2 regions of the Marinobacterium sp. MBR-109 genome follow, and region 1 is predicted to be linked to the other one. Evidence: predicted binding sites of a transcription regulator. Region 1 holds the regulator's gene; the other holds the start of a gene.
The links. Region 1 encodes LexA, which represses DNA repair genes until DNA is damaged. Its sites were predicted from a motif close to TACTGTNTANNTANACAGTA; they were not measured.
Positions count from the first base shown of each region.

Region 1 (16,137 bases):
CCTGATGAAGCTGGTATCCGGTGAAATTCATGCTGATCAGGGGGCGGTCTGGCGGGATCCGGCCATCCGCATTGCGCAGCTGTCCCAGATGCTGCCGGCGGCGGACGAGCGGACGGTGCATGATGTGGTGGCGTCAGGCCTTGCCGAGGTGGTTGAGCTGCGCCGTGCCTACGATACCCTTTCACACAACACGGATGCCGCTTCACTGAAGCAGCTTGAAGAGCTGCAGCATCAGCTGGAAGCCCGTGACGGCTGGCATCTTGAGCAGCAGGTACAGTCTGTGCTGGATCGGCTTGGGCTGCAGCCGGATACTCGCATGGCCGAGCTGTCCGGTGGCTGGCGTCGTCGTGCTGCACTGGGAGCGGCGCTGGTGCAGAAACCTGATCTGCTGTTGCTGGACGAGCCAACCAACCATCTGGACATCGAAACCATCGAATGGCTTGAGCAGATGATGCTCGACTTCCGGGGGGCGATTCTGTTTGTCTCGCATGACCGTGCGCTGGTGGAGAAGTTGGCAACACGAATCGTTGAGCTGGACAGGGGGGGTCTGACCAGTTTCCCGGGCAGCTACAGTCGTTATCTGGAGCTGAAGCAGCAGCTGCTGGATGAGGAAGCACGTCACAACGCCGAATTTGACAAGAAGCTGGCGCAGGAAGAGCGCTGGATTCGTCAGGGTATCAAGGCACGCCGTACCCGCAACGAGGGCAGGGTACGGGCACTGGAACAGCTGCGCCGCGAGCGTTCACAGCGACGCGAGCGTCAGGGCAGTGCAAGCTTTGGCCTTGAGGAGGCGCAGAAGTCGGGCAAGCTGGTCGCAGAGCTTGAACATGTCTCGATGAGTTATGCCGGCAAGTCGCTGTTGTGTGATTTTTCGCTCAAGGTTCAGCGTGGCGACCGTATTGGCCTGATCGGGCCTAATGGCAGTGGCAAAAGCACTCTGCTGAAGATCGTGCTCGGTCAGCTTGAACCGGAGTCCGGCGTGGTCAGACTCGGTACCAAGCTCGAGGTGGCCTATTTCGACCAGTTGCGGGGCCAGCTTGATCCTGAGAAGAGTGTGATCGACAACGTGTCAGGTGGGCGCGAGAGTATTGACGTCAACGGTCAGTCGCGCCACATCATCAGTTATCTGCAGGACTTTCTGTTCAGCCCCGAGCGTGCGCGGACCCCGGTCAAGGCGCTTTCCGGTGGTGAGTGCAACCGACTGCTGCTGGCGCGTCTGTTCAGTCAGCCGGCCAATGTGCTGGTACTGGACGAACCAACCAACGACCTTGATGTGGAAACGCTGGAGCTGCTGGAAGAGATTCTGCTCAACTTTGACGGCACCATCCTTCTGGTCAGTCATGATCGTCGCTTTCTCGACAATGTGGTCACCAGCTCGGTGGTTTTTGAAGGGCAGGGAGTGGTGCGTGAATACGTGGGTGGCTATGCCGACTGGCTGCGGCAGCGTCCACAGCCTGTTGCGGCGGCGAGGGCCGCGAAGCCAAAGCCAGCCGCTGTCGCGAAAAAGCCGGCGCCCAAAAAGCTGAGTTATAAGCTGCAGCGTGAACTGGACCTGTTGCCGCAGCAGATGGAAGCGGCAGAGGCTGAGCTGGAGCGGCTGCACGCCATCACTGCCGCGCCCGAGTTTTACGCCGGTGATCAGACCGAGATTGCCAACACGCTGGAGCTGCTGCAGCAGCATGAGCAGCAGCTCGAGGCGTTGATGGAGCGCTGGGTTGAGCTGGAGTCAATGCAGGAGGGGGATTAATCCTCCTCCTTCACTCGAATCGCCAGCACGTCGCACTTGGCGCCATGCAGGACGCCGTTGGCGGTCGAGCCAAGCAACAGAGCCAGTCCGTGACGGCCATGGCTGCCCAGGATCACCAGATCGGTGTTGAGTTCTTCGGCAGCACGGTGAATTTCCGTCTCGGTATGGCCTGTCACGATAATCTTGCGATTGATCGGGTAGCCGATCTTCTCCGCATACAGATCCAGCTTGGTGCGCGCGTGCTCGTCAAGCTGTTCCTGGATCGTGGTCAGGTCCATGGGGACATCACCGCCATAGGCAAAACTGAGAGGTTCTACCACGTGGATCAGGTTAAGCTCGGCTCCGAAAGCCTTGGCCATCTCGGCGGTCTTGATTGCCAGCTGTTCAGATTCATCTGACAGGTCAAGCGCAAGCAGAATGCGGGAATAGATACTCATCGTTACATCCTTCCAGTTGAGTGTACCTCTAGAATAGCACCGCATCTGCCCGGCGCACACTCTGGATACCTGATGTTTTTCAGCGCCCTACGCCGTAATAGGTAAAGCCAAGCTGGCGCAGGTAGTCGGGCTCGAACAGGTTGCGACCATCGACAACCAGCGGGATGTGCATCATCTGCAGCAGGCGTTCGTAGTCCGGTGAGCTGTACTGGGGCCACTCGGTCAGCAACAGCAGCGCATCGGCCTGCTGTGTTGCTGTGTAAGGGTCTTGATGCAGTGTGAGTCCGGCGACCTGGCCCAGCTCATTCTGAAGGGCTTCCAGTGCTTCGGGATCATGCACCTGAATCAGTGCCTCCTGTGCCAGCAGGGCACGAATGACCCGCAGTGATGGCGCATTGTCCACGCTGGCAACCCCAGGCTTGAATGCACAGCCCCAAATCGCGATGCGGCGTCCACGCAGATCGCATCGATAGTGTTGCCAGAGTTTGCGGAAAGGCAGTTCTTTCTGGCGCTCGTTTTCATTCAGCACGGTGTTGAGCAGGGTTGAGTGGCGGGTTTCTGCCAGGATGTCAGCCAGTCCCTCAATATACTGGGTGAAATGGTGGCCACCAAAACCGCAGCCGGGCGACAGGTAATGTTGTCCAATGCGCTTGTCACTGCTCATGCCCTGTCGTACCACTTCGATATCCACGTCAAGGCGGTCCGCCAGGTTAGCCAGTTCATTGATATATCCAAGGCGCAGGGCCAGCATCCCGGAGATGGCAAACTTGCTGAACTCGGCTTCCCGTCGGCTCATCCACTGTATCTGCTGCAGGCGAGAAGAAAACGGGCGCAGCAGCGCCTGGAGCCGCAGACGTGCCCCGTCATCCTCGCAACCGACAAGCAAAGTTTCAGGTGCGGCAAACTGCTGCAGAGCCTGTCCCTGCTGCAGGGTGTCAGGCAGGCAGACCAGTGATTGCTGACGGGTGTGGTCAAGCAGGGCGTGCAGACGGTCGCTGGCGCCAATGCCGAAGTTGCTCTGATTGATCAGCACCAGATTGCCAGGCCCCTGCTGACTAAGGTCGTGACAGACGCTTTCCGCATGGCTGATATCGGAAGGGTGGGAAGCAAGCCAGTGCCAGGGGGCCTGCAGCGCTTCCTGGTGGCTGCACAGTCGGATGTGGCCGGATGCCATGCCTGCTGCAAGGCTTTCCATCAGCCCGGGTTCGGCTCGATGGCTGCTTTCACCCGGGGCCGATTGCTGTAGAAGTACATCGTTCCCGGTGCGAGCAAGTTCGGCCGCTGCTACCCAGGCACCCAGTTCATCCCCCCAGATTGCAATCAACATTCTGTGTTCTTCCTGTCGCTCCATTGACCATGCAGCTGATTCAATACACCTTCAGTAGCGATATCAAATCGGTTAGTCGTTGCCGGAGTGCCGATTATATCCAGCAGGCTGTTGGCTACCTGCTTGCCAAGCTCGACGCCCCACTGGTCGAAGGGGTTGATGTTCCAGATGACAGACTGAACAAACACCTTGTGTTCGTACAGGGCAATCAGTGCACCCAGTGAAGCGGGTGTCAGCTCGTCCAGCAGGATAAGCGTGCTGGGCTGATTGCCCTGGTAACGCTGCCATGGTGTTGCATTGGATTGGTCAACCGCAGCATCGCCCAGTGCCAGCACTCGGGCCTGTGCCAAGCAGTTCGCCAGTGTCAGACGGTGCTGGGACTGCAGGGCGTCGCTCTGGTCGGCGTAGCGCCGCGCCGGAACAATAAAGTCACACATGACCGCTTCGCTGCCCTGATGCAGTAGCTGGTAAAACGCGTGCTGTGCGTTGGGGCCGATTTCACCCCAGAGTACCGGGCAGGTGTGGTGTTCAATTCGATTTCCCTGCCGGTCAACGCTCTTGCCATTGCTTTCCATCTCCAGCTGCTCAAGATAGGCCGGCAGGTGTGCCAGTCGGCCATCGTATGGGAGAATGGCGTGAGCATGGATGCCAAGGAAGTTGATATTCCAGACTTCGGCCAGTGCCAGCAGAACGGGCAGGTTGTGACTGAAAGGGGTGTGCCGAAAGTGCATGTCCATGCGGTGAGCTCCGTCCAGCAGAGCTCGAAAACCGCTCATGCCGATCCTGACAGCGATCGCCAGGCCAATGGTTGACCAAAGCGAGTATCGTCCGCCGACCCAGTCGCGAAAATGAAGCTGGTTCTCAACCGGAATACCCCAGGCCTCTGCACGTGGCGCATTGGCGGTTACCGCGATGAAATGGCGTCGAGCAAGCAGCTCAGTGGTCAGGCCGCTGGCACGGATAAGCCAGTCCAGTGCCGTTGCGGCGTTGGCGAGAGTGTCGGCGGTGGAAAATGATTTGGACGAAACAACAAACAGGGTACGGGCCGGGTCAAGCTGGTCCAGCAGGCCTGAAATCTGGCTGCCATCCATGGACGAGATGAAATGGGTTGTGATCTGGCGCGCTGTCGGTGCTTGAAAACCGTCCAGTGCGCGGCACACCATCATTGGACCCAAGTCGGACCCGCCGACGCCCACATTGACCAATGTGTCGATCGGTTCGCCGCTGAAGCCGCGCCATTGCCCCTGATGCAGTTGTTCCACCAGATGCTGCATGCGCTGCAGATCTGTCTGCACCAGAGCAACAAGGTCTTCACCCTGATGTTCAAGTGTTGCTTCGGCGGGCAGGCGAAGGGCTGTGTGCAGCGCGGCACGGTTTTCCGTATGGTTGATGCGCTCGCCATTGAACAGGGACTCGATCCACTGTGCCAAGTCGCAGCTGTCAGCGAGTTGCAGCAACTGGGTCAGGGTATTCGTGGTTAGCCGTTGTCGGGACAGATCGAGTAGCAGCTCATCCTGACGAAAACTGAACCGGGAAAATCGGTCCTGTACCTGCAGCAGGTCTCGCAGGTGCAGAGAGGATTCAGTGGCACAGAGCTGTTCCAGCTGTTGCCAAACCCTGTGCTTGTCCAAGGCGGCTCCTTGCATCTTGACTAATGAGTTGTTGGCAAGGGCTGCCAACCTGATGCGCATCTTAGTCAGAAACGGCTTTCAGTTAAAGCGCTGGCCCTTGGCCGTTGCGTTCGCCGGTGCGTCATACTGTCGTTTATGTGGCCTTAGCGTTACTATTCGCGCCTGTCCTTGCCCTCTGACTGGAGTCTGTCGAATGAAATGGTTCATTATCACACTGGTAGTTGCCTCGCTGATAGGCTCGGTCATGTGGGTGATGCCGAGCCCCAGACAGCGCTATCAGGCGAACCTCAGACTCAAGGCAAGGCAGTTGGGCATTCAGGTCCATATGGCGCGTGTGTCTCTGCCGCGAGCGCTTGGAGAGATGGAGCCTGATGTGCGCACGATTCCTGCCTATCGTATTGCAAGGACAAATCTGGAACGCAGTGAGCGCGACAGCTGGAGTGGCTGGGAAGTGTTGCGTGTAGACACCCTGGAAAACCTGGGCTTGCCTGAGCACTGGAGCTGGAGCAAGGGGCAGGGGGGGCTGCAGCCTGCGGCACTGGAACAGCTTAACAGCCTGCTGGAGCAGCTGCCGGACGATGTGTTGGGTGTGGAATCTACCCCGCTCAGCCTGACGTTCTATTGGGACGAGCGTGGTGATGAGTCACGGCTGGATTATCTGCACCAGTTGGCCCAACCGTTGCTGGAACAGAAAATCTGATTTCGTTGCAACGGGATAGGCCATCTGCAAGCCCCATCAGGCTCAGGGTTGTTTTTCGTTCAGATAGTCATCCAGCGACTCTGCCAGGGCTCCGGCACCCCAGTTGCGTTTGGGCTGAATCCTGTCAATTTCGGCTTGTATTTCGTCAAGGCGCGGTTGCTTCTGTCGTTGCGGTGCGGTAGCCCGAACCAGAACCGCTTTGGCGTGTTTAAGGTGAGAAAGGGCCGCAAGCTTGTCACCGGACTCAATCAACCTGGACGCTTGATACTGGTGGGCATCCGCCACCAGTGATACGTTGAGCCAGTACAGCTCCGTTTGGTACGTACGGGCAAGCTGGCCGGTCATTTTGCCGGCCTGTGCCATCTGCACGATCAGTTTTTCCGCAAAATTGATGTAAATCTGGGCCCGCTTGACGGCACGGTCACTGTTGAACCGGCTCTTGTCAGGCTTGCTGCGGTCACTGTTTTCTTTCAGTTTGCTGACTTCGGACATCAGTTCGGAGTCCGGTGCCAGCAGGCTGATCTCCTCGATAAGCGCCATCGCATGCTGGTTGAGCTTGTCGATAATATCCTGCCGGCAGCCGCTTTCTTTCAGAATCGCCAGAGCGTGCAGGGTGTGCTCCGCCTGGGTTTGCAGCCAGCTCAGCCTTTCTCGACGCGCTTCGGTCTGCTGTTCGCGCGTGGTGACCACGTAGTTGATCGCCAGCGCCAGAATACCGACTCCGGCGATGAGGATTACAAGATACAGGTTGTCTCCAAGCATGGTGTTTGGCACTCTGAAAAGAGATGTTAATTATAGGATGGTGTGTACATGAATTGTAAGGCATCCGCGTGCGGACTGGTATCGCCGGTCTCAGACACTGCTTGACGCTGGCAGCACCACCCCTTATATATGCTCGCAGTTTCTGAGTTGCCCGTTCTAAAAAGGATCCGTATCTCATGGGAAAAACCCTAGTCATTGTCGAATCACCGGCAAAGGCCAAAACGATCAACAAGTATCTGGGCAGCCAGTATGTTGTCAAATCGAGTGTGGGTCATATTCGCGACCTGCCAACCAGTGGCAGCGCCAGCAAAAGCGATCCCAAGGAGCGTGCGCGTCAGGCAGCCCTGACGCGCAAGATGTCGCCGGACGAGAAGGCGGTCTATAAAAAGCGCAAGTCTCAGGAGCAACTGGTAGCGCGTATGGGTGTTGATCCCGAACATGACTGGGAAGCACACTACGAAATTCTCCCCGGCAAGGAAAAGGTCGTTGAAGAGCTGCGCAAGCTCGCCAAAAACGCTGATGAAATCTACCTCGCAACGGACTTGGACCGTGAAGGGGAGGCGATCGCCTGGCATCTGCGTGAGGCGATCGGTGGCGATGACAGCCGTTTTCGACGGGTCGTATTCAACGAAATCACCAAAAAGGCGATTCAGGAGGCCTTTTCCCAGCCGAGCGATCTGGATCTGAACCGTGTCAACGCCCAGCAGGCACGCCGTTTTCTGGACAGGGTGGTAGGCTACATGCTGTCGCCGCTGCTGTGGGAAAAGATCGCCCGTGGCCTCTCGGCCGGACGTGTGCAGTCCGTTGCCGTGCGCTTGATTGTCGAGCGCGAGCGCGAGATACGTGCGTTCATTCCTGACGAGTACTGGGAAGTTCATGCCGACACTGAAACACAGGCAGAGCAGGCGTTGCGGCTTCAGGTCAGCAAATACGCCGGCAAAACATTCCGCCCAGAGAGCCAGGCCGAGACCGAGACCCATCTGGAGCGCCTTCGCAGTGGTGCGCTGGCTGTTCGCTCCAGGGAAGATCGTCCTACCAGCAGCAAGCCCTCGGCACCGTTCATTACCTCCACGCTGCAGCAGGCCGCCAGCACTCGACTGAGCTTCGGCGTCAAGAAAACCATGATGATGGCTCAGCGACTGTATGAAGCGGGCTACATCACCTACATGCGTACCGACTCGACCAACCTCAGTGCCGAAGCGGTAGAGGCGTGTCGTGAATTCATTGCTCAGCAGTATGGCAAGGAGTATCTGCCGGAAGCGCCGGTCAGCTACTCAAGCAAGGAGGGGGCTCAGGAAGCACACGAAGCGATTCGACCTTCTGATGTGAACCTGACCGTTGAGGCCCTCAAGGGGATGGAGCCGGATGCGCAGCGCCTGTATGACCTGATTCGGCGGCAGTTCCTGGCTTGTCAGATGATGCCGGCGCTTTACACCAGTACTCGCATTACTGTTGAAAGCGGTGATTACGAGCTTACCACCAAGGGCCGTATTCTGCGTTTTGACGGCTATACCCGCGCACTGCCGGCCAAGGGGCGCAGTGACGAAGACGTGATCCTGCCTGACGTGACGAAGGGTGAGGTGCTCGCGCTGAAGCTGCTGGACCCGAAGCAGCACTTTACCAAGCCGGCGCCTCGTTACAGCGAAGCCAGTCTGGTCAAGGAGCTTGAAAAGCGTGGCATTGGCCGTCCTTCCACCTATGCCTCCATCATCTCGACGATTCAGGATCGGGGCTATGTACAGGTACAGGGGCGTCGTTTCTACGCCTGCAAGATGGGCGACATTGTTACCGAGCGGTTGAATGAGAACTTCTCTGATCTGATGGATTACAGCTTCACCGCGCGTATGGAACAGCGACTTGATGACGTGGCGCAGGGCGAGGTGAACTGGAAGGAGCTGCTGAATCAGTTCTACAGCGGTTTTACCGACAAGCTGCAGGAAGCACAAAGTGCGGATAACGGCATGAGACCCAACAGCCCCACGCCAACGGATATCGACTGTCCCGAGTGTGGGCGTCAAATGATGATCAGAACGGCCAGTACGGGGGTGTTTCTGGGCTGCTCTGGCTATAATCTGCCGCCCAAGGAGCGCTGCAAGTGTACCATCAACCTGATACCTGGCGACGAAGTGGTCAGTGTGGATGGGGATGATGAGGAAGAGTCCCGCATTTTGCGTAACAAACATCGTTGCAAGCTATGTGATGCGGCGATGGACTCCTACCTGATCGATGAGAAGCGCAAGCTGCACGTGTGTGGCAACAACCCCGACTGTCCTGGTTTCGAGGTTGAACAGGGCAGCTTCAGGATCAAGGGCTATGATGGGCCCAGTATCGAGTGCGACAAGTGCGGCTCCGAAATGCAGCTTAAGACCGGCCGTTTCGGCAAGTTTTTCGGTTGCACCAACAGTGAGTGCAAGAATACGCGCAAACTGCTGAAAAACGGTGAGCCGGCGCCTCCTAAAATGGACCCGGTGCCGATGCCGGAACTGCAGTGTGAAAAGGTTGAAGATACCTACGTACTGCGTGATGGTGCCAGCGGTCTGTTCCTGGCTGCGAGCCAGTTCCCGAAAAAACGGGAAACGCGTGCGCCGCTGGTGGCCGAGCTGGTTCCGCATCGTGATGAGATCGATCCGAAATATGACTACCTGATGGATGCGCCGCAGAAAGACCCTGATGGCAATCCTGCGGTAATCCGTTACAGCCGGAAAACCAAAGAGCAGTACGTGATGACTGAAGTTGAGGGCAAGGCAACCGGCTGGAAGGCGTTCTACCGTGATGGCCGCTGGCAGGAAGAGCAGGGACGTAAGCGCTGAAAGCCCAGGTATTCGGCGCATTTGATTTGATGGAGTACAGGTAATGAGTGATATCTATGCGGTTCGTACCAATCAGAAGCTGAACTTTGCCCGTCTGCATGTCAAGGCGCTGGAGCAGGCCGAAGAGGCTTCTCAGTGGAGCAAGCATGCCAGAATCGAGTCTTATCATGAGTCGATTCTGTTCTTCATGGCGAGCGGTTATGCAGCACTGCTGCGCGAAATTGCAGAAAACTACAATCTCAATGTTGGCCAGATCAATCGTTTTTCTGATCTGTCAGAGCAACTTGAGGTGACTGGTCAGGAATCGCCCGAAGTAACAGAGCTTGAGCAGCTGGAGCGGGACAGGGGGAGCTGGGTGCATAAAATGCTGTCGGCGTATGAAGCCTGCTGGCAGGCGTCAGACTACCGCCAGGTAAATACCGAGGTGGACAGCAGCATTTCCGAAATTCATGTATTGCAGATCAACCCTGACCATTCGGAAGACAAGGATGTGTTGGCTGAATACAAGGCTTGGTTACAGGCGTTCCGTGAGCTGATAGAACGCCTGCGCGCCGGTATGCAGGAGTGGTAATCAGGTGCGTACCAGTATGCCCAGCGCATTCCCTCGGCTGGCAGCCTGATTGAGTTGGTCCAGCGCAGGTGCAGTGCCGCTGCACCAGGCAATGACTGTGTGGCAGGTACCGGCAGCCAGTGCTCGGGCGCAGAACAGCTCGGTCTGGTCCAGACTGCTGGTGTTCAGGACCAGGATGTGGCGTGTGCAGGCACCAGCAAGCTCCAGCGCCGTGCGGGTGATGTCGTGCGGCGGGTTAATCAGAACCAGCCAGCGATCTTCACGGCTCAGGCCTGCAATCATGGGCAGCAGCAGGGGTTGCAGGCATACTGAGCTGTTATGCAGCAAAATCTCGGTGACCCGGCTCTCGACACTTTTACAGTCAATGTGGGAATGCGGGGCTGTGGCATGAATTGCAGACATGGCGATTGACCTCTGTCAGTTGCCTTGCCGAATAACGCCAACACCCAGTCCTTCGATGATCAGTTCCTGTTCACTCAGGTCCACTTCGATCGGGCTGAAGTCTTCGTTTTCGGCAATAAGAAAGACTTTGCGGCCATCACGCTTGAAGCGCTTGACCGTCACTTCGTCGCCGATCCGTGCGACCACAACCTGCCCGTCCCGGGCCTCTCGGGTTTGATGTACGGCGAGCAGGTCGCCATCCATGATCCCGATATTTTTCATGCTCATCCCCTTGACCCGCAGCAGGTAGTCAGCGCGGGGGCGGAAGAAGTCTGCCGAGATGGTGCAGTGGTCCTCGACATGTTCCTGCGCCAGGATGGGTTCACCCGCTGCAACTTGACCAATAACGGGCAGGCCTTCGGTATCAGGCTGCTCGGCTTCCGGCAGGCGAATGCCCCTCGATGTGCCCTTGGTCAGTTCGATGGCGCCTTTGCGGGCCAGTGCCTTCAAGTGTTCTTCAGCCGCATTGGCTGACTTGAATCCCAGTTCGCGTGCAATATCGGCTCGGGTGGGCGGGTAGCCTGTTGTTTCGATATGTTTGCGTATGCATTCCAGTACTTCGGTCTGGCGATTGGTCAATTTCATGGCATCTGTCCCCTATCCGGTTACTGTGATTCTATACAGTGAATGAGCGGGGTCAAGCATTTTTCTGTTTATATATCCAGTATCTTGCTAGAATCGCCACACAGATCGGATGAGGATTAAGCGTGCTGAGCGAGGCGCAAAAAAAAGAGATCCAGGAGGCCTACAGTCGCTTCCTGAAGAGTCGTGGCTTGACAGCACGGCCGGCACAGAAGCAGATGATCGCAGCCGTGGCGCGAACCCTTGCAGCGGCGGCTGTTCCACGCAGTGAAACGGAAGATCTGCATCCCGCTGTGGGTGTTGTCGAAGCCGGAACCGGTACCGGCAAGACGATCGCCTATCTGCTGGCGGCCATCCCGCTGGCGCGAGCTCAGGAGTGCAAACTGGTTCTGTCTACGGCAACAGTGGCCCTGCAGGAGCAGCTGATCAACAAGGACCTGCCCGAAGTTGAAACGCATACGGGCCTGCCCATGTGCTATAGACTGGCAAAAGGGCGAGGGCGTTACCTCTGTCTGAACAAGGTTGAAGGCCATCTTGAACAGCAGGGCCTGCTGGGCCAGATGGCGTTATATGAAGATGAGGCGGCTGAAAAACTGCCCGATAATGTACTGCAACTGTATCAGCAGTTGATGGACAGCTATGCCGCGGGTCAGTGGGACGGGGATCGAGATGCGCTTGCTGATGAGGTGGATGATGCCATCTGGCGGCCATTGACCAGCGATCACATGCAATGCAGTAACCGCCGTTGCCTGAATTTCAGTGCCTGCCCTTTCTACAGGGCTCGAGATCGGCTGGAAGAGGCAGACGTGATTGTCGCCAACCATGACCTGGTACTGGCTGATCTTGCGCTTGGCGGCGGAGCCATCCTGCCCGAGCCTGAAAAAACCATCTATATCTTCGATGAAGGGCATCATCTGGCTGACAAGGCCAGTGGTCACTTTGCTTTTGGTGCAAGGCTTGAGGGCAGTCGCCGGTTGCTGAAGTCTGCACAAAAGCAGCTGGCGCAGTTGGTGACCGAGACCGGTTCGCCGGTGCAGTTGGCAGATCCGGTAGAGCGCCTGCATCGTCCCTTTGAAGAGATGGGGCGTGCGCTTGAACAGCTGGAATTGCTGCTGCGGCCGCTGTTTGCCGAGAGCGTCAAGGACCGTTATCGCTTTGCACAGGGGCGGGTGCCCGATCCATTGCTGGAACCCTGTTTCAGCCTGGGACAGGCGGCCGACCGAGCGCAGCAGCATCTCGAACAAGTCGTCGATCTGCTCAAGGAGGCGATGGAAGGTGGCATTGCCGATATCCCCCGTGCAGTAGCCGAGCGCTGGTTTCCCCAGATTGGCAGCCTGTGGGGGCGTGTGCAGCAGATAGCGTGGCTGGCACATGCCTATGCACGACCGGACCCTGAAGGTGGCTCACCCACGGCGCGCTGGATCAACCGGATCGAGAGCCCCGCAGGTGAAGATCTCGAACTCAGAAGCGCACCTGTATCGGCGGCTGATACCCTCTCGGAACACCTCTGGAAAGTTTGCCATGCTGCCGTGATAACCTCGGCAACCTTGACTGCGCTGGGTCGCTTCGATCAGCTGTTTGCAGCGTTGGGTCTGTCGCCACAAACATCGGCGCTGCGTCTGAACAGCCCGTTTGATTACGCTAATTGCGGTGTATTGCAGGTGCCGGCCATGCGGACCGATCCGGGTCAGCCTGATGCACATACCGATGAGGTACTGGAATATCTCAATGCTGAATTAAAGTCGGTTACGGCGGCGCTGGTATTGTTCAGTTCGTGGCGCCAGATGCGCTCGGTGCTTGATCAGCTCGACGAATCCATTAAAAATAGTGTGCTGGCACAGGGGCAGTACAGCAAGCAGGAAACGTTGCGCCTGCACCGCGAGCGCGTGGATGAAGACAAGCGCAGTATCATCTTCGGCCTTGCTTCATTTGCGGAGGGGGTTGATCTGCCAGGGCGGTATTTGACCGATGTTTTCATCACCAAGCTGCCGTTCAGTGTCCCGGATGATCCGGTAGATGCTACCATGGCAGAATGGATAGAGCAGCGTGGCGGTAACGCCTTCACCGACTGGACGGTGCCGGCCGCCTCGATGCGGCTGACGCAGGCCGTAGGGCGACTGCTGAGAACAGAACAGGATCGGGGGCGGGTGGTGCTGCTGGACCGGCGAGTCGTGACGCGCCGCTATGGCCGCCAACTGCTGGATTCCCTGCCCCCTTTCCGGCGCGAAATCAACTGACAATCTGAATGGATCCGATTTTGAGTACTGAAGAGAAACAGAGTACAGCCACGGCAACCTCAGAGCCCAAAAATAACAGCAACCGCCCACGCCGGCGCCGTCGTTCACGCAAGCCGCGCGATACAGGTCGCCAGAGCGGCTGGAGCCCGGCAAAGTTCAGCGTGCCTGTTGCTGAAGGCAAGCGCCGTTTCCATGATTTCGGCCTGCCGGATGTATTGATGCGGGCGATTGCCGACCTGGAGTTTCAATACTGCACGCCGATTCAGGCGGCGACCATCCCGCATGCACTTAACGGTCGTGATTTGATCGGAAAGGCGCAAACCGGTACCGGCAAAACAGCGGCGTTCCTGATCGGCATTATGACCGATCTGCTGGACTATCCGCTGGACAGTGGTCGAAAGCTGGGCGAGCCGCGTGTTTTGATCATCGCACCGACTCGAGAGCTGGCGCTGCAGATCGCTTCCGACGCCGAAGCGCTGGGCAAGTACACTGACCTGTCCACTGTATCACTGGTCGGTGGCATGGATTATGAAAAACAGCGCAAGGATCTGGCTGCAAGGCCGGTTGATATTCTGGTGGCAACACCGGGGCGCTTGATCGATTTTGTGCGCTCGCGTGAGGTTGATCTGTTCAATGTTGAAGTGCTGGTGCTCGATGAGGCTGATCGCATGCTCAGCATGGGCTTTATCCCGGATGTCAGAACGATCATTCGGAGCACCCCGCGCAAGGGTGAAGAGCGGCAGACGTTGCTGTACAGCGCGACGTTTACCGACGATGTCATGCGACTGGCAGAGCAGTGGACGCACAATCCGGTCACCATCGAGATCGAAAACGAGCGCAAGACAACCGATAATGTGGCACAGAAGGTATTTCTGGTTTCCAGCCATGAAAAGTACCGGCTGCTGCGCAATTACCTGCGCGTGAATGGCATTGATCGTGCGATTGTTTTTGGCAACCGCCGTCATGAAACCCGTGCGCTGGCGGACCGGCTCAGCAAGGACGGCATCAAGGCAGCCCTGATGTCGGGCGAAATTCCTCAGAACAAGCGTCTACGGACCCTGGAAGATTTTCGCAGCGGCAAGATTGAAGTGCTGGTGGCCACCGATGTGGCGGGCCGGGGTATCCATATCGATGGTGTTACCCACGTGATCAACTATCAGCTGCCGGAAGATGCCGATGACTACGTGCACCGTATTGGTCGCACCGGTCGAGCCGGCTTGAGTGGAACATCCATCTGCTTTGCCTGTGAAGATGACTCCTTTCTGATTCCCGATATCGAGCGTGAAACCGGTGTCAAACTGGAGTGCATACACCCTGATGCCGAGCTGTTGAAGCCTCTGACGGAAGTTGACCAGGGTATTGCCGATAAAGCGGCGGCCACGCAGGTGCAGGAAAATGCTCAGGCAGAGATGCAAGAGCCGCCTGTTGATGAGGCCGTTGAAGCCGAACCGGTAGTGGACAGCGAAGCTGAAGAGCAAAAACACTGAAAACGGATCGGGCCATGAGTGATAAGCACAACCTGAAACGAGTCAGTACGGTACTGGGCATTGTGCTCAGTGCCTTCTTTGCCGCGATCGCGGTGGCCGGCTACCAGCGTACCGGTGATCTGCTGCAGCTGTTTCTGTTTCTGCTGCTGGCAGGGCTCGCATATGCCGTGGTCAAGCTGTTGTTCTTCGGCATTGGCCGGCTGCTGGACAAGCTGGACCCTTCTTGATTGGACCGACCGGGGAGTACAAGCACTCCTCCTCTAGGAGATAGCATGCAGAATCAGTCACCTGTTGCCGTTCTTGGTGGCGGCAGCTTCGGCACAGTGCTGGCAAACCTGATGGCTGAAAAGGGGCTGGATGTCAGGCTCTGGATGCGTAACGAGCAGGCGGTTGATGAAGTCAATGCGCAGCATCGCAACAGCCGTTACCTGCCCGGAGTTGATCTGGCGCCCGGGCTCAGTGCGACCACCGACCTGCAGCAGGCGTTGAGCGGAACCGAAGCGATATTCATCGCCATCCCGAGCAGTGCCTTCAGAACAGTGGTGCGCCAGGCTGTGCCCTTTTTGCGACCGGAACAGCTTCTGGTTAGTACCACCAAGGGTATTGAATCAGTGACCTTCTGTTTGATGAGTCAAATCATTGAGCAGGAGTTCCCGGGTGCTCGGGTGGGGGTGCTCAGTGGTCCCAACCTGGCCAAGGAAATAGCCCGCAAGCAGTTGACCGCAACAGTCATTGCCAGCACGGATGCCGCGCTTCGCGAGCGAGTGCAGGCACTGCTCCATACATCCTTTTTCCGCGTGTATGCCAGCACCGATACCTATGGTGTAGAGCTTGGCGGGACCTTGAAAAACATCTATGCCATTGCAGCCGGTTTGAGTGCGGCGCTGGGCATGGGTGAAAACACCAAAAGCATGTTGATGACGCGCAGTCTGGCCGAGATGAGTCGGTTTGCCGTTAGCCTTGGGGCCAATCCGTTTACCTTTTTGGGTCTGGCGGGGGTTGGTGACCTGATCGTTACCTGCATGTCACCCCTGAGCCGCAACTACCGGGTGGGCTACGCACTGGGCGAAGGTAAAAGCCTCGAACAGGCGGTGCAGTCTCTTGGTGAGGTCGCAGAAGGGGTAAATACCCTGCGAATCGTCAAGGAGAAGGCCGAAGAAATGGAAATCTATATGCCACTGGTCAGTGGCCTCTATGAGGTGGTGTTCAATGCGGCACCGGTGAAAGAGGTGGCCCGGGGCATGATGTTGAATGTGCAGAGCACCGATGTGGAGTTTGTGTTGCCTCGACAGGAGCAGGCGTGAAGCTGCTGTTGCTGCGACATGCACAAGCGGTTGCCGGTGGGGATCTTGATCCTGACCGGGTACTGACGTCCGTGGGTGAGCGGCAGGCGGCTGCCATGGCC
Region 1 covers NZ_JBEPPZ010000004.1:94,928-111,064, reverse strand. The annotation lists gene ABIE60_RS07110 (ATP-binding cassette domain-containing protein) at 1-1,747, shown strand, start outside; gene ABIE60_RS07105 (universal stress protein) at 1,744-2,184, opposite strand; gene ABIE60_RS07100 (UDP binding domain-containing protein) at 2,264-3,511, opposite strand; gene pgi (glucose-6-phosphate isomerase) at 3,505-5,142, opposite strand; gene ABIE60_RS07090 (hypothetical protein) at 5,336-5,842, shown strand; gene ABIE60_RS07085 (DNA topoisomerase I) at 5,885-6,604, opposite strand; gene topA (type I DNA topoisomerase) at 6,781-9,414, shown strand; gene ABIE60_RS07075 (DUF6586 family protein) at 9,458-9,985, shown strand; gene ABIE60_RS07070 (SulA-like leucine-rich domain-containing protein) at 9,986-10,387, opposite strand; gene lexA (transcriptional repressor LexA) at 10,403-11,011, opposite strand; gene dinG (ATP-dependent DNA helicase DinG) at 11,134-13,245, shown strand; gene rhlB (ATP-dependent RNA helicase RhlB) at 13,266-14,732, shown strand; gene ABIE60_RS07050 (hypothetical protein) at 14,747-14,959, shown strand; gene ABIE60_RS07045 (NAD(P)H-dependent glycerol-3-phosphate dehydrogenase) at 15,005-16,036, shown strand; gene ABIE60_RS07040 (SixA phosphatase family protein) at 16,033-16,137, shown strand, end outside.

Region 2 (16,137 bases), on a different contig from region 1:
CGCGTGAAGTGGATGGTGGTCTTCAGACCGTTGCAGTCAACACCCCTGCAGTGGTGACGGTAGACCTGCGTTTGAATGAACCGCGTTATGCCTCTTTGCCAAACATCATGAAAGCCAAGCGCAAGCCGTTGGAAACGCTGACACCGGCTGATCTGGGTGTCGCGGTCAAGGCTCACACCAAGCTGTTGAAGGTCGAACCACCGGCTGAGCGCTCAGCCGGTATCAAAGTGGCTGATGTGGCTGAGCTGATCGATAAACTCAAGAACGAGGCGAAGGTGATCTGATGAGTATTCTGGTAATTGCTGAACATGACAATCAGGTGCTGAAGCCCTCCACCTTGAGCACTCTTGCTGCCGCCGCACAGATCGGCGGTAACGTTACCCTGCTGGTCGCTGGCAACGGTTGTGCCGCTGCAGCCGATGCCGCTGCCAAAGTACAGGGCGTCAGCAAGGTGCTGCTGGCTGACAACCCGGCGTATGACCATGAAATTGCTGAAAACATGGCAGCCCTGATCGTATCCATGGCCGATGGATTCACGCACATTCTGGCACCGGCAACCGCCAACGGTAAAAACTTCATGCCGCGGGTGGCTGCATTGCTGGATGTGGGGCAGATCTCGGATATCATCAAGGTGGAGTCCGCCGATACCTTTGCCCGTCCAATCTACGCCGGTAACGCCATTGCGACCGTTCAGTCTTTGGATGCGGTCAAGGTGATCACTGTTCGCGGTACCGCATTTGACGCGGTGGCAGCGGAAGGTGGCAGTGCAGCCGTTGAAACTCTGACCCAGGTTGAAAATACCGGGCTTAGCCAGTTTATCGGTGAAGAGATGGCGAAGTCCGATCGTCCTGAGCTGACGTCGGCGCGTGTCGTTATTGCCGGAGGTCGTGGCATGGCGGACAGCGAACATTTCCACCTGCTGGAAAAAGTGGCCGACAAGCTGGGGGCTGCAGTTGGCGCATCCCGTGCAGCGGTTGATGCCGGTTTTGCTCCCAACGATATGCAGGTTGGACAAACCGGTAAGATCGTGGCGCCTGAGCTGTATATCGCGGTCGGCATTTCCGGTGCCATCCAGCATTTGGCGGGGATGAAAGACTCCAAGGTGATCGTGGCGATCAATAAGGATGAAGAGGCGCCAATTTTCCAAGTGGCCGATTACGGTTTGGTGGCCGATCTGTTCACTGCGCTGCCGGAGCTGGACAGCGCACTTTAAACCTTGCGTCAAACATCTTGCGAGATGCCAAAACCGGAGCTCAGCTGTTAAGCTGGCTCCGGTTTTCTGTTTTCAGGGAGTCGATTTTGCCGCCTGTTACGCTTCACCTTAAACAACTGTCCAATGAACTGATCCAGCCCTTTGATCTTTCGATAGAGCCAGGAAGGATATGCTGCATCAGTGGTGCGTCAGGCAGTGGCAAAAGCCGCCTGCTGCGTGCCGTTGCTGATCTGGAGCCCCATTCGGGAGATGTCCTGCTTGATGATCAGGAACAGCAACAGCTGCCGGCAGACCAGTGGCGGCAACGGGTACGCCTCGTCCCGGCCGAAAGCCAGTGGTGGAGTGAGCGCGTGGGGGACCACTTTCCTGCGGAGTATAATGGCGAGGGCCTAGAGGCTTTGGGCTTGCCTGCAGAAGCTCATGGCTGGGACGTGATGCGTCTTTCATCTGGCGAGAAGCAACGTTTGGGTCTGCTGCGTGCACTGTCCATTCCCCTTCAGGTGCTGCTGCTGGATGAGCCCTGTGCAAATCTTGACCCTGAAACCACGCAGCGCGTAGAGGCGATGCTGCTGGAGCGAATTCAAGCGGAGGGTTGGCCAGTACTCTGGGTTGCTCATGATGCAGCCCAGATTCAGCGCGTGGCGGACTACCGGTTTCAGATCAGGCACAAGCGGCTGGTTGAGGTAACTGATGGGCGTGATTGATATCAGCTGGTGGCAATTGTCACTGGCCGCAGGGCTGGTGCTGGTGCTGGCATTACTGGCCTGGCAGGCCCGCTTGGGGATCAGTCGCAGTTTGCTGGTCGCCAGTGCACGTACCGTTGCGCAACTGTTTTTGATAGGCCTTGTGCTGGAGCTGCTTTTTTCTGTTGGGACGCTGCTGTGGGTGGGATTAATGGCGCTGGTGATGCTGTTGCTGGCCGGTCGCGAGGTGATGGCGAGGCAGCAGCGCCGCTTCAGCGGCGGCTGGGCTTACTGCATTGGCACCGCGTCAATGTTTATATCCTCCTTCAGTATCGCCTTGATCACACTGCTGGTGCTGGTGGGGCCAGATCCCTGGTATCGGCCACAATATGCCATCCCGCTGTTGGGTATGCTGCTGGGCAATACCATGACCGGTGTGGCGCTCAGTCTGGATCGGCTCACTGAAACGGCATGGCAACAACGTGCGCAGATTGAAAACCGCCTGATGCTGGGACACAACTGGAAACAGGCATTGGGGCCTATTCAGCGTGATGCAATGCGTGCGGGTATGATGCCCAGCATCAATGCGATGGCGGCGGCGGGTATCATAAGCCTGCCGGGCATGATGACGGGGCAGATTCTGGCAGGTACGGCACCGGCATTGGCGGTCAAATACCAGATTTTGATCATGCTGATCATAACGCTGGGCAGTGGTTTCGGGGTGATGTTGGCGGTGGTGGCAGGCAGCTGGCGTCTGTTTGATCAGCGCCAGCGCTTGCGAATGGAACGACTGGTGAAACGGGCCGAGTAACCCTTGGTGGGTGAGTGGCCCTGCACAGCAGGAAGTACTCAGACCCAGGAGTCACCTGATCAGGACGCCAGCATCTGACCCTGTGCCTTTTTTACCGGGTGGGTGGCTATGAAATGGCGCAAAGCCCCCGCCAGAAGTGCCTGCTTCTGGTGGTCACCACAGCGGCGTGCACGTTCAATATCATCCAGAATAAAGCTCTGAATACGCTTTTCGCCATCATGTGTTACGAGATAATGCCCAAGGGCAACAGCTATCATCGGGTCCATATGTTCATGTTCGGCGATGGCGGCGATTTCGTCAGCCGAGAGATCACTCATCTCCAGGCACTCTTCGTACGTCAGCATACCAATCCTCCTCGCATTTGAGGTTTTATGAAGGGGTCGCCCGATAGCGGGAGTTTCAGTTTAGGCCTTTGGTACAGGTTTACGAGGGTGTCTGGCTGCAAGATTTTCATCGTTTAAGCCGATTTCTGCACTGCTGTTCATGCTGCAACTGCGCATCAAAATGGGTGTCAATGGCGCTGAATGTTATGCTGTGGCCCTTTAACGGCTTGAGCAGGAGCAACAATGATCATCGAAGCCAATCAGGTGAGCCCGACCGAGATCTATCACACCTTGACCCAAGTCATTATTCCGCGCCCGATAGCCTGGGTGCTGAGCCCTAATGATGAGGCAGGCAACAGCCATAACCTGGCGCCGTTTTCGTTTTTCAATGTGGTATGCAGCGATCCGCCCATTCTGATGCTTTCCATCGGCCGGAAAAGTGACGGAAGTTTGAAAGATACCTGTCATAACCTGTTGGAATACAAACGCTGTGTGATTCATATCGCGGCTGATCAGCAGGCACAGATGGTGAGCGACAGTGCCGCTGAACTGGCTCGGGGTGACTCTGAACTGGTACTTGCCGGCCAGACACTGGTGCCTTTTGACGGGACTGACTTGATGCGGTTGAAGGGTGTGCCTGTTGCGATTGCCTGTCGACTGCACCAGCACCTAGAGGTGGGCAATCGACCCCAGAATCTGTTGCTGGTGGAAGTGGAGCGGATCTGGATCGATGACGCGGTGTGCGGCCGGGATGCGAAAGGGCGGATGAGATTTGAGGCAGGCAGGATCAAGCCGCTGGCACGACTCGGGGGCTCTGAGTATGCCCGGCTGGGGGAGCTGTTCAGCATTCGCAGAGGCTGAGTTTGACATCTGGCTTTGGCTGCTGCAGAGTGCGCGCTTTTTTTCGTCTACCTTTAGCAGCGAGACGCTGCAGGAGAAAGTGACTGATGAATGCCGTAGTGGCCGCAGTGCTGGTGATGCTGGTACTGAGTCTGGCGCGTACACCCGTGGTGGTGGCGCTGATTCTGGGGGCTCTGAGTGCGGGCCTGTTGGTGGGGATGGGGCTGGAGCAGACACTGGCAGCGTTCAGCGGAGGTATTGGTGGCGGCGCCGAAGTGGCCCTGAGCTATGCGATGCTGGGTGGCTTTGCCGTTGCTATTGCTCAATCAGGCCTGCCGCACGCAATGGCCGACCTGGTCCAACGCAAGCTTGGGCAGGGTAATGGCAATACCCGTGCATTGAAATATGCACTGGTGCTGGTGATTCTGGCGATCGCCATCTCCTCGCAGAACCTGATCCCGATCCATATCGCCTTTATCCCCCTGCTGATTCCGCCACTGCTGCTGGTCATGAGCAAAATGCAGTTGGACCGCCGCTTGATCGCCTGCGTGCTGACTTTTGGCCTTGTGACTCCTTACATGTTCCTGCCAGTGGGATTTGGTGGCATATTCCTTAACAATATTCTGCTGAAAAACATTGCCGATAACGGCCTCACCATGGAGGGGATCAATGTGATGTCCGCCATGTGGATTCCGGCGGCCGGAATGGTAGCGGGGCTGCTGCTGGCGATGGTCAGTTATGGTCGCAAGCGCCGCTATGATCTGGCGCCACTGGAGCAGGTGGAGCGTGTAAAGGTTGAATACAGCGCAGCCCGTCTGGTTGCGGTTATTGTGGCGATGCTGGCGGCATTCGGTATTCAACTCTGGACCGGCTCAATGGTATTGGGTGCGCTGGCCGGCTATATGATCTGTACTGTCACAGGTATCGTGCGCTGGAAACAGGCTGATGGGGTACTGATTGACGGCATGAAAATGATGGCGATGATCGGTTTCATCATGATCACGGCCGCGGGCTTTGCCGAGGTGCTGCGTCAAACGGGTGAAATCACCACCCTGGTCAGCAGCAGTGCAGAGCTGATTGGCCAAAACAAGGCGCTGGCTGCTCTGCTGATGTTGATGGTTGGGCTGTTGATTACGCTGGGCATTGGTTCCTCTTTTTCGACCATACCGATCATTGCGGCGATCTATGTACCGTTGGCGCTGTCATTGGGCTTCAGCCCACTCGCCATTGTGGCGCTGGTCGGGACGGCAGCGGCACTGGGTGATGCCGGTTCACCGGCGTCTGACTCTACGCTCGGGCCCACAGCGGGCCTTAATGTGGACGGCCAGCATCATCATATATGGGATACAGTGGTGCCAACGTTCCTGCACTACAACCTCCCGCTGCTGGCAGCGGGCTGGGCGGCCGCCATGATTCTCTGATCCTATCCTGGTTCACCGGCCGACGGCTTGAACGGCAGCCAGCCGGTGAGTGACTTGATCTGCTCCTGCATGGCGGGCGTCTCCTGCTTGAGGAAATCACGAATTGCGGCGTCGAACCCCGGATGCGCGATCCAGTGCAGTGATCCGGTTGGAACCGGCTCGAAGCCGCGCTGAATCTTGTGCTCACCCTGAGCGCCGGGGTCGAAACGTGCAAGGCCCCGCTCGATACAAAACTCTATGCCCTGATAGTAACAGGCTTCGAAGTGCAGGCAGTCGTACTCCTCTGCACAGCCCCAGTAGCGGCCATAGAGTGTATCTTCACCGATGAAGCACAGTGCAGCAGCGATGGCATCGCCTTCGCGTTCGGCAAGTACCAGCAGCAGTTGTTCCGGCATGCTCTGATGCAGGCGGTGAAAAAAGTCCGGTGCCAGATATCCCTGTCGACCACGCTTGAGGTAGGTCATCTGGTAAAAGCGGTAAAACAGATCCAGTTGTTCGGAGCTGATCTCCTGCCCGTTGATGCGCTTGAGGCTGATCCCTTGCTCCTGTACTTTTTTACGCTCGCGTCGCACGGCCTTGCGCTTTCGTGAGTTGAATCGATCAAGGAAATCATCAAAGTCGCGGTAGTCACGGTTAAACCAGTGATACTGAGCACCCAGGCGTTGCTGCAGTTGCGGCGGGGCGCGTTGCAATTCCGGTTGCGGCAGGAACAGGCCGTGCCAGGAGGAGGCACCGGTTTGGCTGCAAACCGAGTGCACGAGATCGGGCAGTTGCTGCATGACGTCACTGTGGCTCATTCGGGTGCCAAAGCGCGGCCCGGTGGCGGGTGTAAAGGGAACGGCAGTCAGCAGCTTGGGATAGTAGTTCAGGCCGTGACGCTCATAGGCATCGGCCCAGATCCAGTCGAATACGTACTCGCCCCAGGAGTGTGACTTCAGATACAACGGCATCAGCAGGCTGGTTTCACCCGCGTCACTTAACTCCAGATGCAGCGGTTGCCAGCCGGTGCCCGGTCCAACACTGCCCGAGGCTTCCAGTGCGTGCAGAAATTCGTAGCGCAAGAAAGGATAGTCAGTGCCACAGAGCGCATTCCAGCGCTCAAGGCCGATTGACTCTATACTTTGATGCAGATTGACTTTAGCCATGCCGACCTATACTAATCAGTGTAACTGTTGGATTAAAAAGCATATTTAACGATTCAAGGAGCAGGGCAATGGATGAACTGGAGCTGGAGTTTGAACTTGACCCCCGTCTGATCACCGATACGGTCGCCATTGGTGATTTCCCCCTCTGTCGCCTGCTGCTGATGAATGACAGCCAATACCCCTGGTTCATTCTGGTACCCCGAAGGGCTGGTGTCACTGAACTGTACCATTTGCCAGCCAGTGAGCAGCAACAGCTGATGCATGAGGCCAGTAACCTTGCGGAAACGCTGGCGGATCTGTTTCAGGCGCGCAAGATGAATATCGCCTGTCTGGGCAATATGGTGCCACAGCTGCACATGCACGTTATCGTGCGCAAGGAGAATGATCCGGCCTGGCCTGGCCCTGTGTGGGGCAAGGTGCCCTCTGTCGCTTATACGCAGGAGCAGCTTGATCGGGTTCGCGGCAAGTTGGAGGCGTTGCTTGAAGGAGAAATGGCGTTCGAGCCTCATAACTGAGCCTTTCCCGGTGTTATCCCTGTCGCCGGGCCTGTCAGGCCCGGCCAAATCGGTTATAATTCCCGCCTTTCATTTTCCTTGATGCACCCGGATACAGGAACAGGACAGTATGCGTAGCCATTATTGCGGCGATCTCAGATCAGAACATATCGGTGAAGATGTCACACTCTGCGGCTGGGTACACCGTCGCCGTGACCATGGCGGAGTGATCTTTCTTGACCTTCGCGACCGTGAGGGCATCACTCAGGTGGTGTTCGACCCGGATCGTGAAGAAAGCTTCAATCTGGCTGACAGCGTGCGTAATGAATACGTGGTTGAAGTGCGAGGCACCGTGCGTGCACGCCCTGAGGGCACCACCAACAAGGAGATGGGCACCGGCGAGATCGAAGTGCTGGGCAAGGAACTGGTCATTCTGAACAAGTCCGAAACTCCGCCGTTCCAGCTGGACGAGCATCAACAGGTAGGTGAGGATGTGCGTCTGCGTCACCGTTACATCGACCTGCGTCGTCCGGAGATCCAGCGCAAACTGCGTTTTCGTTCCAAAATCACCCACAATATCCGCAACTATCTGGAAGAGAACGGCTTCCTCGATATCGAGACGCCGATTCTGACCCGCGCAACACCTGAAGGTGCGCGTGACTACCTGGTACCAAGTCGTACACATGAAGGCAGTTTTTTCGCTCTGCCGCAGTCGCCGCAGCTGTTCAAGCAGTTGCTGATGGTGTCCGGCTTCGACCGCTACTATCAGATCGCCAAGTGCTTCCGTGATGAAGACCTGCGCGCTGATCGCCAGCCCGAGTTCACCCAGATTGATATCGAGACCTCGTTCATGGACGAGGAAGGTGTTATGGGGTTGACCGAAGCGATGATCCGCGAGCTGTTCAATGAACTGCTGGGCGTTGACCTGGGCGAGTTCCCGCGCATGCCGTACTCCGAAGCGATGCACCGTTACGGCTCAGACAAGCCTGACCTGCGCATCCCACTGGAACTGGTTGATGTGGCCGATCTGCTGCAGGATATCGAATTCAAGGTGTTTGCCGGTCCCGCCAAGGATCCCAAAGGCCGCGTAGCGGCACTGAAAGTGCCGGGTGGTGCCGAGCTGACCCGCAAAATTATTGACGAGTACACCAGTTTTGTTGGTATCTACGGTGCCAAGGGTCTGGCCTGGATCAAGGTTAACGAGCTGGAGAAGGGCGCCGAAGGCCTGCAATCTCCGATCGTGAAATTCCTGGGTGAAGATGTGGCCATGAAGGTCATGGAGCGCCTGGAAGCCAAAAACGGCGACATCGTGTTCTTCGGTGCCGACAAGGCGACGGTTGTCAACGAAGCCCTGGGTGCGCTGCGCATCAAGGTCGGCGAAGACATGAACCTGATCGAACGCGAGTGGGCGCCGCTGTGGGTGGTCGACTTTCCGATGTTCGAAGAGAACAGCGATGGTTCCCTGACCGCGCTGCATCACCCGTTCACCTCACCGAGCTGCACCCCGGAAGAGCTGATCGCCGAGCCCGAAGGCAAGCTCTCCCGTGCCTATGACATGGTGCTGAACGGCACCGAGCTGGGTGGCGGTTCCATCCGTATCCATGATCAGACCATGCAGAAGGCCGTATTCAAGGTGCTGGGCATCTCCGATGAGGAAGCGGACGAGAAATTCGGCTTCCTGCTGAATGCGCTCAAGCACGGTGCGCCACCCCACGGTGGTCTGGCGTTTGGTCTGGACCGTCTGGTCATGCTGATGACCGGCTCCACTTCCATTCGTGAAGTCATTGCCTTCCCGAAAACCCAGAGTGCCGCCTGTCTGCTGACCGATGCACCGGGTGAAGTGAGTGCCGCTCAGCTGCGCGAACTGAACATCAAGCTGCGCAAGACTCCCTGATTGCGCACCCGGGGCGACCATCAGTGTCGCCCCATTTGTTTACACGACCGATATTTGAGGATGTTGTATGGCAGGTCATTCCAAGTGGGCTAACATCAAGCACCGCAAGGCGGCTCAGGACGCCAAACGGGGCAAGATCTTCACCAAGCTGATTCGTGAACTGACGGTTGCCGCCAAAGAAGGTGGTGGTACTCCCGAAGACAACCCGCGCCTGCGTGCGGCGATGGATAAGGCGCTGGGCGCCAACATGAAAAAGGACACCATCGAAAAAGCGATTCAGCGTGGCGCAGGCGGTGGTGAGGGTGACAACTACGATGAGCTGACCTATGAAGGTTATGGTCCTAACGGTGTTGCCATTCTGGTTGAGTGCATGACCGATAATGTCAACCGTACCGTGTCTCAGGTACGTGCGGCCTTCAACAAGGCTGGCGGCAACCTGGGTACCAACGGCTCGGTTGCCTATCTGTTCGAGAAGAAGGGTCAGATCAGCTTCGGTGACGGCGCTGATGAGGACGCGATCATGGAAGCGGCACTGGAAGCCGGTGCCGATGACGTTGTCACCAACGAAGATGGCTCTATCGATGTGTTTGCGCCCTGGCAGGAGTTCATGGACGTGAAACAGTCGCTGGTAGATGCCGGATTTGAACCGGTTTACGCCGAGGTTGGCATGATTCCGTCCACTACGGTTGAGCTGGATGTGGAAAGCGGTCAGAAAGCGCTGAAGCTGATCGACGCGCTGGAGGATCTCGATGATACCCAGAACGTGTATCACAATGCCGAAATTCCCGAAGAAGCGATGGAATAAACGGGCTGTATGACAGCTGGCAGAAACCGGGGGCAACCCCGGTTTTTTTTGAGCAAAATACGTTGTTATAGTGTATAAATATACAGACTTAGCTCGCTTGAAGCTTTCCTGGAGAATCGAGACAGGTCCATGCTGATATTGGGAATCGATCCCGGTTCAAGAATTACCGGCTACGGTGTTATCCGTGTGGCGGGTTCTCGGAGTGAATACGTTGCCAGTGGGTGTATCCGCATCAGCGGTGATATCCTTGCTGATCGACTGCAGCAGGTATATGCCGGTGTTACCGAAGTCATTGAGCGCTACCAGCCGCAGGAGATGGCGATCGAGCAGGTGTTCATGTCACGTAATGCGGATTCTGCTCTCAAGCTGGGACAGGCCAGAGGGGTTGCGATCGTGGCCGGTGCCAATCGCCTGCTGCCGGTCTCCGAGTATGCGGCCCGCCGGGTCAAACAGTCGGTGGTGGGTAATGGTGGCGCCGACAAGGCGCAGGTGCAGCACATGGTGATGCACCTGCTCAAGTTGCCGGGGCTGCCTCAGGCCGATGCGGCAGATGCACTTGCGATTGCGCTCTGCCATGCACATACCTGTGCGGGTCAAATTCAGCAGGCGCGTGGCAAAACGGCCGGGCGCTGGCGTTACTGATTCATTATGGAGATGCAAAGCGCGTGATCGGACACCTAAGAGGTCGAATTCTGGAAAAGCAACCGCCTTGGATGCTGCTGGACGTTAACGGTGTAGGCTATGAAATCGAAGCCTCGATGAACACCTTTTACAAGTTGCCGGAAGTGGGAGCTGAGGTTTCGCTGCATACGCATTTTGTGGTGCGCGAAGACGCTCAGTTGTTGTACGGTTTTGCCGATCAGCAGGAAAAACTCCTGTTTCGTTCGTTAATCAAGGTGAACGGTGTCGGTCCCAAGCTGGCGCTGTCGATCCTGTCCGGCATCAGTGCCGGTGACTTTATCCGCAGTGTGCACAATGAAGACACCACGGCGCTGGTACGGGTGCCGGGAGTGGGCAAGAAAACCGCTGAGCGCTTGATTGTGGAGATGAAGGATCGCCTTAATCAGCTGCAGCTGCCCACCTTGACCGAACTCGAGCTCAGTAGCGGCAACCATTCCGAAATTGTGATGCCCGCCGTGACTGATCACCGTGGGGAAGCCGAGAGTGCATTGATTGCATTGGGCTACAAGCCGCAGCAGGCCACGCGCGCAATCGAACAGGCAGCGCAAGCTCTGGGTGATGACGCCGTCACCGAAGCGCTGATCCGTCATGCTCTGCGCACGATGGTAGGTTGAGGTACTTGCTATGAGAATCGAAGCGGATCGTTTTATTACGCCCATGGCGGCGCCTGCCGAAGAGGTTCAGGATCGTGCCATTCGTCCCAAGCTGCTCAAGGACTATGAGGGGCAGCCAGTGGTGCGCGAGCAGATGGAGATCTTCATCCATGCAGCGCGCAATCGCAATGAAGCGCTGGACCACACGCTGATTTTTGGCCCTCCCGGTCTGGGCAAGACCACGCTGGCCAATATCATCGCCCATGAAATGGGCGCACAGATTCGCACTACCTCCGGCCCGGTGCTTGAAAAGGCCGGTGATCTGGCTGCACTGCTGACCAATCTGGAAGCCGGTGACGTGCTGTTTATTGATGAGATCCACCGCCTCAGTCCCAACGTGGAAGAGGTGCTCTATCCGGCGATGGAAGACTACCAGCTGGATATCATGATCGGAGAAGGGCCGGCGGCACGCTCCATCAAGCTGGATCTGCCGCCTTTTACGCTGGTGGGAGCCACCACCCGGGCGGGTCTGCTCACTTCGCCTTTGCGTGACCGTTTTGGGATCGTACAGCGGCTCGAGTACTACTCGATTCAGGATCTGACCGGTATCGTGATGCGCTCAGGGCAGCTGTCGGGCACGCATATCGATGAAGAGGGGGCTCGCGAGGTGGCAAGGCGCTCACGCGGCACGCCGCGTATCGCCAACCGATTGCTGCGCCGTGCACGCGATTTTGCCGAGGTGAAGGGCGATGGACGCATTACCAAGGAGATTGCTGACCTGGCATTGAACATGCTCAATGTGGATGAGCGTGGGTTCGATCATATGGATCGACGCCTGCTGCTGGCGATGATCGAGAAGTTCGGTGGCGGACCCGTGGGCATCGACAGTCTTGCGGCCGCAATCAGTGAAGAGCGCGATACCATTGAAGATGTGCTGGAGCCCTACCTGATCCAGCAGGGGTTCATGATGCGCACCCCTCGAGGGCGGGTAGTCACCGACCACGCCTATGTCCACTTCGGGATTGAAAGGCCTGACTGATATCAATAGTTGAATGATGTTTTTCCGCTCAGGTGCAGCTCACTGATAAAGATCAACTCGGTCTCCGGAAGAGCCGTCTAGGATGATGACAGTCCAATAGCGGAGTTCATCACCATGTCGGCCGTACTGAATCATCATGAGCTGGAAGGCTTCTCCGAAGAGCTGCACGAACTGCTCACCTCTGTGCAGGAGGAAGTGCGTGATGAGTTGCATGACATTGAGCATGTACGCCAGCTTCTCAAGGCGACCCCTCCCGGGCAAACCGAAGAGCAGGCGGCGCTGGAGATCGCAAGTCGACTGGATCTCGAGCACCTTCGCCATCATCTTGACGTTATCGCCCGCTGCAATGAAGCGCTGGAGCGAATCAATCGAGGCCACTATGGGCGTTGCCGTCACTGCGGCGAAGCGATCGAACTGAACCGCCTGAGAGCTGATCCGCTCACGGATTGTTGCCTGAGTTGTCAGGAGTAGCAGGCCCCCTCTTGTATTAAAATCTGCGGCTGCTATTGTTGTGTGCCATCTGTAACCTGATCAGGTCGACGGCATGCCGTTTCAGTGGCCCCTACGTGTCTATATCGAAGATACCGACCTGGGTGGTATCGTTTATTACGTCAATTACCTCAAGTTCATGGAACGCGCTCGTACCGAACTGCTGCGGCAGTGTGGTCGTTCTCAGCAGGAGTTAATGGCGGACGATATCATCTTTGTTGTCACCCGTACTGATTGCCGTTATTTGAGCCCTGCACGCCTGGATGATGAACTTCTGGTCGAAGTGAGCATCGAACAGGCGAGCGGGGTGAGGGTGTCTTTCCAACAGCGTATTATCCGCCAGTCGGATGAGCGTCTGTTATGTGAGGCAGACGTGGACGTTGCCTGTGTGCGTGCTTCAGACATGAGGCCTGTGCGATGGCCTTATAACCTGTTCGAATCTATGAAAACTGTCACCAAGTCACTGCCTGCTGCCGAGGAGAAATGATGGAAGGCAAACTGCCAATGTGGAGTCTCGTTGCCAATGCGAGCCTGACTGTTCAATTTATTATGGTGTTGCTGTTTCTGGCTTCCTTTGTATCCTGGGTCATGATTTTTCAGCGCCACCAGGTGCTGCGTAAGGCGCGGCGATCCATGCGCGAGTTCGAGGATCGCTTTTGGTCAGGTGTTGATCTGGCCCAGCTGTTTCGTGACATCAATCAGTCACCGAATACGATCTGCGGCGCAGAAAACATATTTCGTGCTGGCCTGCAGGAGTTTACCCGTCTGACGCAAAAGGCGAATCGCGAGCCGGATGTTGTTATGAATGGCGTGCAGCGAGCCATGCGTGTAGCCATGGCGCGAGAGGAAGAAAAACTGGAGCGTCACCTGCCTTTTCTGGCGACCGTTGGCTCAACAGCGCCCTATATGGGGTTGTTCGGTACCGTCTGGGGGGTAATGAATGCCTTCCGTGGACTCGCGACCGTGCAGCATGCAGCTATTTCGGTGGTCGCGCCCGGCATTGCAGAAGCCCTGATTACCACGGCGATCGGCCTGTTTGCGGCAATCCCGGCGGTGGTGGCCTATAACCGTTTCTCGTCTCAGGCCGAGTCTCTGCTGAGCAACTATGAAACCTTTGCCGATGAGTTTTCCAGCATTCTCTACCGGCGTGTGCACTCCGTCTGAGGTCTGATCTATGGATTGGCGTCCACGCAAACAACGCAAGATCAACGCTGAAATCAATGTTGTCCCCTATATTGAGGTGATGACCGTACTACTGGTTATTTTCATGCTGACTTCGCCGATGTTGACCCAGGGTGTGGATGTGAATCTGCCTCAAGCGGGGGCGGAGCCAGTGGAAACGGAAGACGAAGAGCCTCTGGTGTTGACGGTTGACCGTGAGGGGCAGTACTACATCAATGTAGGAGGGGACGATCGGGTACCCATCAGTCGTGAAGAGGTGGCCAGTCGGGTCGGCAAGGTGCTTGCCAGTGCGCCGCAGAAGCTGCTTCTGGTCAGAGGGGATCGTGATGTTAATTACGATCAAGTGATCCAGTTGATGGTGCTGCTGCAACAGGTTGGGGCTACCAGCGTAGGCCTGGTAACGGAATAGAATAGTGGAGATGCGAAGCTATATTCTGCCGTCCATATTGGCCTTGATTGTCCACGCGGTCGCTTTTTCGCTTATTGCCATGAACTGGGATCGTCCTGCAGAGCCGGTGCGTTCAGCTCCCCGTCATATCCAGGCGGAGATGATAGACCTCAAGGCGCTGGCGCAGCAGCAGGCGGCGCAGGAGCAGATTGCTCGCCAGCAGGCTGAGCAACAGCGCAAGGCTGAAGAGGCCCGCAAGCGCAGTGAGCGCGAGGCTGTTGAGCAGCGTCAGCAGGAACTGGCGCGAAAGCAGGCAGAAGCGGATGCGCGCAAGCGTGAGCAGCAGCAGGCCGAGCAGAAGCGACAGCAAGAGCAGGCACAACAGAAAGCTGCCGAACAGAAGCGCCAGGCTGATCTGGCCGCGCGCAAGAAGGCTGAAGCGGAGGCGGCCAGGCGCAAGGCTCAGGAGCAGGCCAAACGGGAGGCTGAAGCAGCCAAGCGCAAGGCAGAAGCAACAGCCAGGGCTGAAGCTGAGCGCCGCAAGCAGCAGCAACAGGCGGAAGCGGAGCTGCAACGCAAGATGGCGGCAGAGCGTGCGGAGGCTCAGGCCCGTGCTGAGCAGGTTTCTCAGGCGGTGATTGGGGACATACAATCCTATATTCAGGCCGTGCTGCAGGACAGCTGGCGTATTCCGTCAACGGCTCGTAACGGAATGGAAGCAGTTGTCGCGATACACTTTCTGCCCAGTGGCGAGGTGGATCAGGCCTACATCCATACCAGCAGTGGCAATGCTCAGTTCGATAGCTCTGCCGTGCAGGCTGTGCTGAGAGCGCGCAGTTTTCCAAGGGTAGCGGATGTTGATCCGCTGCTGTTTGAACGCCGATTGCGAAAACTTTTAGTCAAATTCAGGCCGGAGGGGCTGAGGTGGTAAGGATCAAGCAACTGTTTGCAGCGTTTACATTGCTGTTCGTCGCACAGCTGGCACAGGCTGAACTCATGGTCGAGGTGACTCAGGGGGTTGAGGCGCCGACCTCCATTGCCGTGGTGCCGTTTGGCAATAATACCGGCTCTGCTCTGGCTGAAGATGTGGCCCGCGTAGTCGGCCAGAACCTGGAACGCAGTGGCTTTTTCAGTTCCATGCCGCGTGACAACATGCTGAGTTTTCCGACCCGTCGTGATGATGTGTATTTCAGGGACTGGCGTGTTTCCAAAATGGATTATGTGGTGATCGGGCGCATCGACTCGGCGCAGGATGGTCAGCTTACCCTGCGTTTTGAATTGTATGATGTGCTGCGCGAGCAGCAGGTACTGGCTGAGCAGGTCAGTGCGACCCCCTCAAGCTTACGTGATGCCGCGCACTATATGGCAGACAGGGTTTTTGAGCAGCTGACGGGCCTGAAGGGCGCCTTTGCGACCAAAATAGTGTACGTCACGGCAGAGCAGCTTGGCGACAACAAGCAGCGCTATCGCCTGCAGTTGGCAGACTGGGATGGTGCCCGGGCGCAGACCATTCTGGAATCTTCGCAGCCCATCATGTCGCCCGCGTGGTCAATGGATGGCAGCAAGCTGGCGTATGTATCCTTTGAAACCGGTCGTCCTGCCATTTATGTGCAATACCTTGCAACCGGCAAGCGTGAGCGCATTCAGTCCTTTCCGGGCCTTAACGGTGCACCTGCCTGGTCACCGGACGGCAACCGGCTGGCATTGGTCCTGTCGCGAGACGGTAATCCCGAGATCTACCTGCTGGACCTGCGCAGTCGTCAGCTGCAACGGCTGACTCAGCATTACGGTATTGATACCGAACCGGCATGGTCGCCGGATGGGCGTTCATTGATTTTTACCTCTGACCGGGGCGGCCAGCCACAGATTTACCGCCTGGGACTTGAGGATCGCAAACTGGAGCGTCTTACCTTTGACGGTAACTACAATGCCAGGGGACGCCTGACTCAGGATGGGCGATTCCTGACCATGGTTCATCGCAGCGGCGGTGGCGGAAATGGTTTTGATATTGCGGTACAGGATTTGAAGTCGGGGCGGCTGGATATACTCACTCGCTCCGGCATGGCCGAGTCACCCAGCATAGCGCCAAACGGCAGTGTGGTTATTTATGCCACACAGGAAGGAACGCGCGGTGTG
Region 2 covers NZ_JBEPPZ010000002.1:300,334-316,470, reverse strand. The annotation lists gene ABIE60_RS04595 (electron transfer flavoprotein subunit beta/FixA family protein) at 1-284, shown strand, start outside; gene ABIE60_RS04590 (electron transfer flavoprotein subunit alpha/FixB family protein) at 284-1,213, shown strand; gene ABIE60_RS04585 (ABC transporter ATP-binding protein) at 1,300-1,917, shown strand; gene ABIE60_RS04580 (ABC transporter permease) at 1,904-2,707, shown strand; gene ABIE60_RS04575 (hypothetical protein) at 2,767-3,051, opposite strand; gene ABIE60_RS04570 (flavin reductase family protein) at 3,274-3,891, shown strand; gene ABIE60_RS04565 (Na+/H+ antiporter family protein) at 3,978-5,291, shown strand; gene ABIE60_RS04560 (GNAT family N-acetyltransferase) at 5,294-6,436, opposite strand; gene ABIE60_RS04555 (HIT family protein) at 6,505-6,951, shown strand; gene aspS (aspartate--tRNA ligase) at 7,061-8,824, shown strand; gene ABIE60_RS04545 (YebC/PmpR family DNA-binding transcriptional regulator) at 8,892-9,629, shown strand; gene ruvC (crossover junction endodeoxyribonuclease RuvC) at 9,759-10,271, shown strand; gene ruvA (Holliday junction branch migration protein RuvA) at 10,295-10,924, shown strand; gene ruvB (Holliday junction branch migration DNA helicase RuvB) at 10,935-11,942, shown strand; gene ABIE60_RS04525 (TraR/DksA family transcriptional regulator) at 12,057-12,413, shown strand; gene ybgC (tol-pal system-associated acyl-CoA thioesterase) at 12,487-12,918, shown strand; gene tolQ (protein TolQ) at 12,918-13,595, shown strand; gene tolR (protein TolR) at 13,606-14,022, shown strand; gene tolA (cell envelope integrity protein TolA) at 14,033-14,932, shown strand; gene tolB (Tol-Pal system beta propeller repeat protein TolB) at 14,926-16,137, shown strand, end outside.
Region 2: the regulator LexA is predicted to act here: its motif matches at 9,698-9,717, upstream of ruvC (crossover junction endodeoxyribonuclease RuvC).